3 regions of the Proteiniborus sp. DW1 genome follow, and region 1 is predicted to be linked to each of the others. Evidence: predicted binding sites of a transcription regulator. Region 1 holds the regulator's gene; each other region holds the start of a gene.
The links. Region 1 encodes Rex, which represses fermentation and respiration genes when NADH is low (regulators of the CRP and FNR family bind a similar motif). Its sites were predicted from a motif close to ATTGTTAANNNNTTAACAAT; they were not measured.
Positions count from the first base shown of each region.

Region 2: the regulator Rex is predicted to act here: its motif matches at 2,669-2,688, upstream of hypB (hydrogenase nickel incorporation protein HypB).
Region 3: the regulator Rex is predicted to act here: its motif matches at 1,725-1,744, upstream of DW1_RS03820 ((2Fe-2S) ferredoxin domain-containing protein).

Region 1 covers NZ_FMDO01000007.1:90,888-95,183, reverse strand. Annotated here, with positions in the region: gene DW1_RS01795 (electron transfer flavoprotein subunit beta/FixA family protein) at 1-687, opposite strand, end outside; gene DW1_RS01790 (acyl-CoA dehydrogenase) at 706-1,845, opposite strand; gene DW1_RS01785 (redox-sensing transcriptional repressor Rex) at 2,241-2,879, opposite strand; gene abc-f (ribosomal protection-like ABC-F family protein) at 3,115-4,296, shown strand, end outside.
Region 2 covers NZ_FMDO01000014.1:127,668-131,963, forward strand. Annotated here, with positions in the region: gene DW1_RS04410 (helix-turn-helix domain-containing protein) at 1-1,065, shown strand; gene DW1_RS04415 (FAD-dependent oxidoreductase) at 1,058-2,311, shown strand; gene hypB (hydrogenase nickel incorporation protein HypB) at 2,747-3,415, shown strand; gene DW1_RS04425 (FAD-dependent oxidoreductase) at 3,447-4,296, shown strand, end outside.
Region 3 covers NZ_FMDO01000014.1:4,629-8,924, forward strand. Annotated here, with positions in the region: gene DW1_RS03805 (hypothetical protein) at 1-271, shown strand, start outside; gene DW1_RS03810 (PTS sugar transporter subunit IIA) at 282-746, shown strand; gene DW1_RS03815 (hypothetical protein) at 995-1,396, shown strand; gene DW1_RS03820 ((2Fe-2S) ferredoxin domain-containing protein) at 1,760-2,005, shown strand; gene DW1_RS03825 ([Fe-Fe] hydrogenase large subunit C-terminal domain-containing protein) at 2,007-3,725, shown strand; gene DW1_RS03830 (SpoIIE family protein phosphatase) at 3,725-4,296, shown strand, end outside.

The sequences.
Region 1 (4,296 bases):
TTTTTTAACCTGAGTAGGTGAACCTTTAAGGCCAATTTGTTCCCTATCTACATCTATGTCATCAACCGTCCAAACTTTGACTAATTCTTCATTTCTATAGGCCTTATATATGCCTTTAATAGAAGGATATCTAGGTTCATTTAATTCTTTTATGGCAGTAAGAACCACTGGCATCTCTGACTTAATTACATAATAACCATCCTCTAATGCTCTATGTGCAATAACACCTTTGCCACTTAGTTCAAGTTTCTCCACATATGTAATTTGAGGAAGTCCTAGATGTTCAGCTATTTGTGGTCCCACCTGAGCTGTATCTCCATCTATAGCTTGTCTACCACAGAATATTATGTCGTATTTCCCAATTTTTCTTATAGCAGCAGCCAATGTAATAGATGTAGCCCATGTATCAGCCCCTGCAAAAGCTCTATCACTTAATAGTATAGCCTCATCTGCTCCCATTGCAATAGCTTCCTTTAAAGCTTCTTTAGCTTGAGGAGGTCCCATTGAAAGCACTATTACTTCTACATCATCATGAGCTTCCTTTATTTTTAGAGCTTCCTCTAAAGCATTTTTATCATCTGGATTTATAATACTTGGAACACCTTCACGAATAAGAGTTCCTTTTACTGGATCTATTCTGACTTCGTTAGTATCGGGAACTTGCTTTACACAAACAATTATTCTCATAGCATTCTCACTCCTTTTCTATCTCAATGCATTTGCTGATATTACCATTTTTTGAACTTGAGAAGTTCCTTCATATATTTCAGTTATCTTAGCATCTCTCATCATTCTTTCAACAGGATAATCTTTAGTAAACCCATAGCCACCATGTAGCTGTACTGCCTTTGTAGTTACTTCCATAGCTGTCTCAGATGCGAATAGCTTTGCCATTGCAGCAGCATTACCATAATCTAGCCCTGCTGATTTTCTATAAGCAGCATTGTATACCATTAGTCTAGCAGCCTCTACCTTAGTAACCATATCAGCAATCATCCATTGAACTCCTTGGAACTGTCCTATTGCCCTGCCGAATTGCTGCCTTTCTTTAACAAACTTAATAGTCTCATCTAATGCTCCTTGAGCTATTCCTAATGCTTGTGCAGCTATACCAATTCTTCCACCATCAAGTGTGGTCATAGCTATTTTAAAGCCTTTACCTAACTCCCCTAGTAGATTTTCCTTCGGAACTCTACAGTTCTCGAATATAAGTTCAGTAGTAGAAGAAGCCCTAATACCCATCTTGTTTTCCTTTTTACCAATTTTAAATCCTGGAAAATTCTTTTCTACTATAAATGCACTTATTCCTCTAGTGCCTTTAGACTTATCAGTCATAGCGAAAATTATGTAAACATCTGCCTGTCCACCATTTGTTATAAATATTTTAGTTCCATTTAATACATAGTCATCACCATCAGGAACTGCCACAGTTTGTTGTCCAGCTGCATCAGTTCCTGCATTTGGCTCTGTAAGACCAAAAGCTCCTAGATATTCACCCTTAGCCATTGGAATCAGGTATTTTTGCTTTTGTTCTTCCGTACCATACTTTAGAATAGGCCAACATCCAAGAGATGTATGTGCAGAACATATTACCCCCGTAGTTCCACATACTCTAGATAATTCCTCTACAGCTATAGCATAAGCTATATCATCTCCCCCTGCTCCACCATACTGCTCTGGCACTGGTATACCTAACATGTTATATCTTGCCATCTTTTGTACACTTTCCATAGGGAATCTTTCTGTCTCGTCAATTTCAGCCGCTATAGGCTTTATTTCTTTTTCAGCAAATTCCCTCATGGTCTTTCTTATCATTTCCTGCTCGCTAGTAAAGCTAAAATTCATGTCATTCCCTCCTCATTATTCTCTATGAAACATTGATAATTTTTAGACATACTTAGTTTCAAGTATGTAAACTCCTTGTCATTAATTTTATTATACGCTAATATAGTTCAATAATCTATTGCCTTAGTTATTTTTTATCTTACATTTTCTTAACATCAATTCAATAAACAGGTATTTTACAAGCTTACATATTGGTTATAATGTATTAAATTATCAACTACGTTAAATTGATAACAAACCTAAAAATGATTCAATTATATTTTATTATCTATTTAAAAAATCGACAAGTAATTTACTTTATCTAAGAACAATACAACAAAAAAACAGACTATATTCTAGAATGTAGTCTGTTTTGTATACTATAACTTTATACTGTGTCCAGTACTGGGACACTTTTACTTATTATTCACTTCTTTGTACATATATGATAAGATAAACAAGCTTTCGTTTAAATGAACATTTTCAACGACAACATCTTCAGGAATCTTTAAATCAGTAGGAGCAAAATTCCATATGCCCTTTATATTGCTTTTTACAAATATATCCGCTACCCACTGAGCCTGTTCCTTTGGTGTAGTTATGATTCCTATTTCGACTTTATTATCAGTAATAAAGTCTTCAAGCATGTCAACATCATGTATTTCAATATCTCTAATCTTTAGCCCTATTAGTTTAGGGTTTTTATCAAATAATGCTAAAAGCCTGAAACCAGCATCTTCGAATCCTCTATAGTTTGCTACTGCTTGACCTAAGTTCCCTGCACCTACTATAACTGCTTTATAGGTTCTATCTAATCCCAAGATTTTTCCAAGCTGCTTATGCAATTCTTCAACATTATAACCATAACCTTGTTGCCCAAAACCACCAAAATTATTTAAATCCTGCCTAATTTGGGAAGCTGTAAAACCAGTTATATTACTTAATTCTTGAGATGATATTCTATTTATATCTTTTTCTAATAGTTCTCCTAAGTATCTGTAGTATTTAGGAAGTCTTCTTATGACTGCCATAGAAACTTTATTTTCTCTCTCCATAAAAATTATCCACCTACTCTAATCAAGATTTTCTCACAAAGGAAATGTTTAAGCTATTATACCACCCAGTTAATTTACTGTCAATTTTATAATGCTAACACTTCCTTGCATATCAATAATGTAAACCTCTTAGCTCTATTGTATCTTATCTATTTAAAAATCATACCCTATTGTTTCATTTTTAAACGTTTTTTGATAAAATTATAATTATTAGATAAGGCAAGGAGGAAACAAAGTGATAGTTTTATCATGCAGCAATATATCTAAAAGCTATGTAGTAGATACAATACTGGATAAAATCACTTTTTCACTTAATGATAATGAAAAGATTGGTCTTGTTGGCCTTAATGGTGCTGGCAAGTCAACTTTATTTAATATTCTATGTGGAAAAACTTCTATGGATTCAGGTGAAATATATGTATCAAAGGATTGTAAAATAGGCTATCTTGAACAGCATACACAAATAGAAAGCGATAAATCCATTTTTGATGAGGTTATGGAAGTATTTATACCTTTAATAAAAATGGAAAATAGATTAAGAGAGCTTGAAAATAGTATTAGTATTGAAGGACAAAAACAAGGGTCTAATTTATTAGATTCATTAATGGATGAATATGCCCATCTTATGGAAGAGTTTCAAAACAAAAATGGATATGGTTTTAAAAGTGAAATTAAAGGTACTCTAAAGGGATTAGGCTTTAGTGAAGAGCAATTTTATATGCCCATATCTCATTTAAGTGGTGGCCAAAAGGCGAGAGTTATGCTTGCAAAGCTACTTCTAAGCAAGCCTGATATTCTACTTTTAGACGAGCCCACTAACCATCTTGACATACAAGCTATAGACTGGCTAGAAAGATACATTAAAGAATATAAGGGTGCAGCAATAATAATATCACATGATAGGTACTTTCTTGACAATACTGTATCTAAAATATTTTATTTGGAAAACACTCAACTTAAAATATATAGTGGAAATTATACTACCTTTATGAAAAAAAGAAAAGATGAGCTAGAACTTTTAGAAAAAAAATATGAGGAACAACAAAAGGAGATTTCTAGACAGGAAGAAATCATTAGAAGATTTATGTCCTACGGTGGTCAAAGATACATTAGGCAAGCTCAAAGCAGGCAAAAAATGCTTGATAAAATGAAGAGAATTGAGACTCCTCTTGGTGAGAATAAAAAGTCTAAAATTAAATTTGAGCCAAAAATAAAGAGCGGAAATGATGTTATATCTGTAGAAAATCTAAGTAAATACTTTGGTGACCATAAGCTGTTTAGCAATGTGAATTTTAAGATATACAGAGGAGAAAAAGTAGGACTTATTGGTCCTAATGGTGTTGGAAAGACAACTCTTTTCAAAATGGTCATGGGTAAAGTCCCTATTAGTGATGGCAAAATTGAACTCGGTCACCAT
Region 2 (4,296 bases), on a different contig from region 1:
ATGAAATGTAGGGGGTTTAACGCACATAATAAGTACATAATTTTAAAACATGCTCTAAAGGGAAATAACATATCTCAAACCTGTGAGCTTTTTGGCATTTCAAGGACAACCTTTTATAAGTGGAAAAGAGCATATCAGAAATATGGCATGGTTGGATTAGAGTGTAAGGAACCTAAAAAACCTCAAATGCCCAATAAGGTTAGTAAGGAAATTGAGCAGGAAATATTAACATATGTGATTAAATATCCGACAGATGGACCAAAAAGAATATATTATGAGCTAAGAGCTGAGGGAATTGATGTGGGTGAAACAGGTGTTTACAATGTATTAAAGCGTAATGATTTAACTAAGAGAGCTCAACGTTTAATATATTCAAAGAATAAAAAAATAAACATGAAAACCAAAGCAAATTACAGTAAAGAAGAGAAAAGTTTTGCAAAGTCGCAAGATGCTTATCCTGGGTATTTAGTTATCCAAAGAATTGACTTTATGGGCACTTATGATGGAATAGGTAGAATATATCAATACAGTATTTATGATACTAGTTCCACATATAGAGAGGTAAAACTATACAATAAGAAACAAGATATAGATGTTTGGCATCACTTTGAACTTAAACTAGCATATTTATTGAAGGTTTTTAATTTAAGCATTGAAAATTTAATTACTGTAAAGGAAAGAACTTTTTTACCTTACTTTGTAAAAGGAACAAGGTACAAGGAAATAATAGAAGATTTTAATATTAATCATGTGTTTATTGCTCCAGAAGAAAGCGCATTACTAGACGATACGAAAAAGTTTAATGAGTTTTTAACTACAGAGTTTTACAATAAAATTGGTCTAAATAGTGGTATAGACTCATTTGCTAAGGTTGACAGAGCATTAAATAAGTTTATGAGGACATATAATTTTCAAACTGTAATTACAAGTGGTTCAAATTCAGGAAAAACACCAGTAGAAGTTATTCTTGAAAGAGCAGCACAGAATAATGTAGATTTTGATACATTGCCACTATGGATTCTAGCATTGATAAATTCATCTAAGAGAGGTGATACAGATGAATAAGCCAAATTGTAAAGTTGCAGTTGTGGGGGGAGGGATTTCTGGACTAGTCATAGCAGAAGGACTTATAAAAAGAGGATATGAAAATGTAACTATATTCGAGAAGAGTGAGCGCATAGGAGGTAAGCTATATACCATATGGTACAAAGGAAAATCCTATGAACTGGGGGCTAGTTTTGGGTTACCATCTCAATTAAACCTTAAAAGGTTGATGGAACAGCTAGATATTAAGGCTGATGGACCTAAACTGTCTCGTATCAATTACAATGCTGACGGTAAAAAAACTATGCAAATACCCAAGGAATTATTAAAGGATTTTATAGACGAATTAGACAGATTACCTGATGTTTTAGAGAAGTATAGCTCATTGGAAAATATTAGTCTTCAAAATATTGAGTCGGCACTGATGTTAACATTTTCAAAGTGGTGTGATATCCATCAATTTAAGGTTCTAAAAACTGTTTATGTACATTATTTCACTATTTTTGGGTTAGGCAATATTGAAGAGGTTCCAGCCCTTTATGTTCTTAAGATAATGAATTATGACCATTTAATGTCATTTATGAGATTGCCGGAGTTCTCTACATGGAAGGATGGAGTGACTTCTTTGACAGAAGCACTAAGTAAATCAATTAAAGATATTAGGTTAGGACAAAGGGTTATAGATATTTTATTAGCTTCCAATGGAAAACTACATGTGAAGACACCTTATGAAGTATTGGAATATGATCGTGTCATTATTACTACACCTTTAGAGCAATTTTCCCATTTTCATTTTTGGGACAGAGATATGAAGGAACGCCTAAATAGAATAAAATATCAATCATTTAATGTATATGCATTTCTAGCAAATAGAGTTCCAAAGGGATGTGGATGTATACTTGAAAACCTATCACCTAGCAGACAGGGACATATAACCATATGGAACACAAGATGGGAAATAAGTAATGATGAAGAATTAATCATACTTTATGCATATGACCCTCCTTATGACTCAAAGTTATCACCACTTGAAATTATTATAGGTGATTTGTCAAGACTAGGAGTAGAAAATCCTAGACTCTATCAAGCAAAACACTGGAAGCATTGTCCCTATGTAGATACTAGTGAATTAGAAAATGGCTTTTATGATAAAATGGAAGCAATGCAAGGTAAAAATAACATTTTTCTGGCTGGAGAAATTATGAGTACACTTTCAATAGACAACTGTATAAGGTATTCTATAGATTTATTGAATCGCTTTTTTTAGGCTAACTTCACTATATAGGATAAAAATACTTTATATTCATATGTTTAGACAAGTAACCATAGAAAACTATGTTAAAAAAATAACAAATATTATAATAATCACAGTATGATATTGATAGTACTATCATTAATACGCTATTATTCCCATATTTAGTCCATAGAGTTGTAGAATTTATGTGAGATTTTTTTACATTCAAGTATAATTTACAGTTTTATTTTATAAAACATATGAATAATATATAAATACCTTAGTTAAAAAAACAGTAGTGTAAACAATACTTGAAATATTATTTGTGAAAACGTTGAATTATCAATGTTTTTCTTTTTTGACAGTAAATTTATATTTAGGTAAAATAAAAATGATAAAATAATAACAATATTATACTGGAATTTATTTATGGATGAATTTATCATTTATAGAAAGGTGGGGAGTAGTATGGAAACATTTAAAATTTTAGAAATCAAAGAGAGCGTTTTTGAGGACAATAATCGACAAGCAGAGTTGCTCAGAGGAGAATTAAAGAAAAGCAGGACTTTTTTATTGAATCTAATGTCATCACCAGGTTCAGGAAAAACAACAACAGTTCTTAGGACTATTGAAGCTTTAAAAGATGATATGACTATTGGTGTTATGGAAGCAGATATTGATTCCGATGTAGATGCAAAAGCAGTGGCTAAAACTGGTGCAAAGGTTATACAACTACATACAGGGGGCATGTGCCACCTAGATGCTGATATGACTAGGCAGGGTCTATTGGGCTTAGGAATTGAGGGGATTGACTTTGTAATTTTAGAAAATGTGGGGAACTTAGTATGTCCAGCAGAATTTGATACAGGTGCTTCTAAAAATGCCATGATATTAAGTGTACCTGAAGGTGATGATAAGCCTTTAAAGTATCCTCTAATGTTTTCAGTAGTTGATGTTCTATTGATTAATAAAATTGATGTGGTAGACTATTTTGATTTTGATCTAGAAGCAGTTAAGGAACATGCTAAAAAATTGAATCCAAATATTAAGATTATACCTATTTCTGCAAAAACTGGTGAAGGAATTAATGAATGGGCAGATTGGATACGTAGTGAAGTAAAAAGCTGGAAAGAATAGCGAAAAACAGCTTACTAGTGGGGGGATAAATATGGTCAGACAAAGAGTATTGAATCTTGCTAATCATATTGGTAGGAAAAAGCCTGGTTCTAAAGATGCATATACTGAAAGGGATCCTGAGTATCTGATTTTAGAGCCTGTTGTTACAGAAGAAATGGCAGAGGTAGGATTGCATCTAGAATTTCGTAAACCTAAGAGTGCTGAAGAAGTTGCGCCTTTATGTGGTAAAACTATAGAAGAAACAGAAAAGCTCCTATGGGATTTGGCGGTAGCAGGTGTTTGCTTTGTTGGAAAAAGGGACGGAGTTGATAAATACTGGCTTGACACTTGGATACCAGGTGTTATGGAAATGATGGTCAATCATAAAGAAAATGTTAGGAAACATCCACAGATTGCAGAGTCTTTTGAAGCCTATGGAAGAGTAAGAGGGCCAAAGACCGCAGGTGCTTTTCCAGTGGGAACAGGGCTTATGCGAGTTATTCCTATAGAAACAGCAATCGATGGAGAGACAAGAAGGGCATCCTATGAGGAGGTTTCCAAATATCTTAATGACAGTGAAATTTTTTCGGTTTCAGATTGCTCTTGTCGTACAGCTAGAGAAATCATGGGAGAGGGATGCGGCCACTTAAAGGAAGATATGTGTATCCAGCTTGGCCATGCTGCTGAATACTATATTCGTACAGGTAGGGGTAGGCAGATTACTCGTGAAGAAGCTTTTGAAATCATTAGAAAAGCAGAAGAGAATGGTTTGATGCACCAAATTCCTAATACAGATGGTCCAGGTGAGACTCATGCAATTTGCAACTGTTGTGGATGTAGCTGTTTTTCTTTAAGATCTGCAACTATGTTTTTAAATAATGATATGGTACGTTCGAATTATG
Region 3 (4,296 bases), on a different contig from region 1:
GCTAAAGCAGCTTATTACCATGTCATTACTCCCACCTTGGAGTATAATTATATTGTTCCAATTGTTCTTTCTTAGAAGATTTTATAAAGAAGAAAAGCAGCTAATTAAGCCTATTAATAAAACTCATGTTGAATCCTTTGAGAAATATTGTATAATATTTGTAGGTTCAATTATTGCATTTATTATTAATGATACTGGTGCAGTTTCATTTACCTACATAAATACATACTTAATTGCATCTCTTTTTAACACGTATAAATTAGAATTATAGCTGGATGGTGATGGTAAAATTGTTAATTGACTTAATTACTGAAGGCACTATTGATTTGGAAGTTAGTGCTGAGAACTGGGAGGCAGCTGTCCGTAAGGGTGGCGAGCTCTTAGTGAGTAGTGGAGCAGCAGAAAATCGGTACATAAAAGCAATGATAGAGATGGTTAGACAATTAGGACCTTATATTGTAATTTCTAAAGGAATAGCTTTTCCACATGCAAGACCTGAGGATGGTGTGTTAAAAAATGGTGTGAGCCTTATTACATTAAAAGAAGCTGTGGATTTTGGAGATGAAGACAATGATCCTATTAAGCTAGTAATATCCTTTTGCTCTACAGATTCAGAAGGTCATCTCACTGCATTATCTGAGCTGGTGGATTTCTTAAGAGATGAGGATGCTGTTAATAATGTCATGAATGCAAAAAGTAAAAGCGAAGTTGTAGAAATAATGAAGAGAGTTGTTGCAGCAGGATAACCAAAAGTTATCCTGTTTTTTTAATAACTTACTCGATTTTCTGAATGTTTTTCTCAGTAAATCAGGTAAATCAAATGCACCAAGCACCAAATTTGAACGACCGAAGAGAGTTAATAAATTTGGTGCTTGACTGCTTTATGGCCTAGCCTAATTTTCCGGACGCTTTTAATCGGAAAATTTATGGTGGCAAATTTAGTCTCCTTACGTAAAATATTAGTGCAAAGAGATTGAAGTAAGGAGGTTGAACTATGGATGATATAGATAGATATTTAGAAGACTCTGATATATATAGGAGATATCCAGATTTATATCGTAGACTATACCCAAAAGTAAGTGATTGCCTTGAAAGATATATTAGAGAAAAAGGAGAAGATTGGGAACCTACAGATAGTGAAATAGAAGACATGACTGATGAAATATATGACAGAATGAAGAGAGAGTGTCCCGAAATAGATGAAGACTTAGATGAAAGAAAGTATTGGATGAGTAATGTAGATGCTATGCAAAGACCTTTTTATGGTAGAAGAAGGCTAACTAGAGACTTAATTGCCATAATATTACTTGGAAGCTTGTTAAGCAGAAGAAGGAGAAGGAGAAGAAGATTTTACGACTATCTAGGTTACGGATATGGACTAGGCCACTGGTATTAGTTGGTAGTCAATAGGGTGGATTTCCACCCTATTATTATGGTGAGCCCAGCATGGGCGCACTACTCGATTTATTAAAATACTAATTAGAATAAAATGACTGTTATGGTCAAAGCCTTGGAAAAGGTTTTCTTAATTTTTTGTAATATACATTACTATTAGCTACAACCTGCTTAAATACATGTTTTAAGTATAATACATTAATTTAACAAACTTTGATAAAAAGATAACAACATAGTATACTATTTTCATAAAAAGAAAGGCTATATTCAAATATCTTCAAAACTATTATCAGTAATAGATAAGATAAATAATAATTTTTTTATATAAAATTGTCAAATTAATAACAATTAAGGGGGTGTAGATGTGGTTACTATAAATGTTTGCATTGGTAGTGCATGTCATCTAAAGGGAGCCTACAATGTGATAAAGAATCTACAAGATATTATAGAAGAAAGACAGTTATCAGATAAGGTGATAGTAAAGGCAGCTTTTTGCCTAGGAGAATGTACTAAAGCTGTTTCGGCAAGGGTAGATGATGATAAGGTAGTTTCAGTTGGGGAGGAAACTGTGGCAGAATTTTTTGAACAGCATGTAATTAGGAGGCTATAAAATGAAGTTTATCAATTTCGAAAAAGAAAATTGTAATAACTGTAATAAGTGCCTAAGAGCGTGTCCTTCTAAAGCTATTGCAATTCTTGAGGACCATGCTGAAATAGTCGATGATCTATGTATTTTCTGTGGCAAGTGTCAAGTTGTATGTCAAAAAGGAGCTTTACATATCAAAAGCAATGTAGAACAAGTAAAGGAAGCTATAAGAAATAAAAAGAAAGTAATAGCAAGCATAGCGCCTTCCTTCCCAGGAGCTTTTGATATGGATGATGAGTATCAAATTGTGACAGCATTAAAAAACTTAGGATTTGAAATAGTTGAAGAGACGGCTATAGGTGCTGAAATAGTACTTGACTATTATAACAAGTATTGGGAAGAAGGAAACTATGAGAATCTCATTACTACAAGTTGTCCTTCAGTTAATAATCTCATAGAAAAATACTACCCTTCATTGACTAAATACATGATACCAGTAGTATCACCAATGCTAGCCCATGGAAAACTCCTAAAACATAAATATGGTATAGATAGTGTAGTTGTATTCATAGGACCATGCTTAGCTAAAAAAGTTGAAGCAGAAGATTTCCAACATAAAGGGATAATAGATTCTGTACTGACTTTTGAAGAGCTAGACAATTGGCTAATAGAAGAAAAAATAGTATTAAAAAATCTTTTGCCTCAACCGTTTGATTGTACTTCATATAAGAGGGGAAGCTCTTTTCCAGCTAAAGGAGGGCTGATTGAGTCTAATGGAACTTATGAAGGCAAATATGAAGTTATGAGAATTAATGGAGTAGGGAATTGTCTGGAATTCCTCAAGTGTATTGAAAAAGATAGGGTAAGTGGAATCTTTGCTGAGCTTAATATTTGTAAAAACAGTTGTTTAAGTGGTCCGGGAATGCCTAAAGATAATACAAATCACTATACTAGAATTGACAAAGTCAAGAAATATATTAATAAAAAGAAGAATTATGCTCAGGGTGATATAGGGTATAATGTTGAAAAAATAGATTTTACTAAGAAATTTTTTAATAGGAAAGTAAATAGAAAAAAAGCATCTGAAGAAGAAATTAAAGAGATATTAAGAAAAATGGGCAAGCATAGATCTGAAGACGAGCTTAATTGCATTGCATGCGGCTATGTATCATGTAGAGAAAAGGCGGAATCTGTATTTGAAGGAATGTCTGACATAAATATGTGCTTACCTTTTATGAGAGCTGAAGCCGAGAGCCTAAGAAATGTAATTTTCAAAAATAGTCCAAATATTATCTTTATTCTAGATGAAGATCTTAAGGTTAAAGAGTTCAACCCAAAATCTGAAAAGGTATTTAAGGTTAAGGCAGAGGCTATGATAGGTGAACCTATATCAAAGCTAATAGATGAGGATATCTTTAGAAATGTTATTTTAACTAAGGAAAATTTAATCGGACAAAAACTAGTATACTCCAATTATGGTTTGGTTCTAATAGGAAACATTATGTATCTAGAAAAAGAAAACGTTTTGATGGTGATTATGATTGATGTTACCTTAGCTGAAAGAGATAAGGAAGAGCTTGCTATTGTAAAAGAAAAGACTATAAATGCAGCACAGGAAGTAATAGAAAAACAAATGAGGGTAGCTCAGGAAATTGCAAGCCTTCTTGGAGAAACTACTGCAGAAACCAAAGTTATACTTACAAAGCTAAAGGATATTGCTCTAGGAGAGGCTGGTGATATCTAATGGATTTCTTCGTAGATGTTGCATATGACAGTTTAAATAAATATGGTGAAGAGCTTTGTGGAGATAAGGTGGAGATAATCAATACTAATAATAGTACTATAGTTGTTTTGGCTGATGGACTAGGAAGCGGTGTAAAGGCCAATATTCTAGCAACTTTAACAACTAAAATTGCTGGTACAATGCTAAAAGGGGGAGCAAGTATCTCTGAAACTGTAGATACAATAGCTAATACACTTCCAGAATGTAGCATAAGAAAACTTGCATACTCAACCTTTGGAATAGTAAAAATTCAAGAAGATGGAACAGCCTACATAATCGAATATGATAATCCGCCAATTTTTTTTACAAGAAACTATGAAGAGACGACAATTGAAAAAAAGGATATTGTTATTAATGGCAAGAAAATAAAAGAGAGCTATGTGAAGCTTGAAGAGGGCGATGTAATTACACTTGTAAGCGATGGGGTAATACATGCTGGAGTAGGGGGAGTATTGAACCTTGGCTGGCAATGGGAGAATGTGTCAAAGTATTTATTAAAGCAAGTTAAAAATAAAAAAAGCGCTAAAAGTAT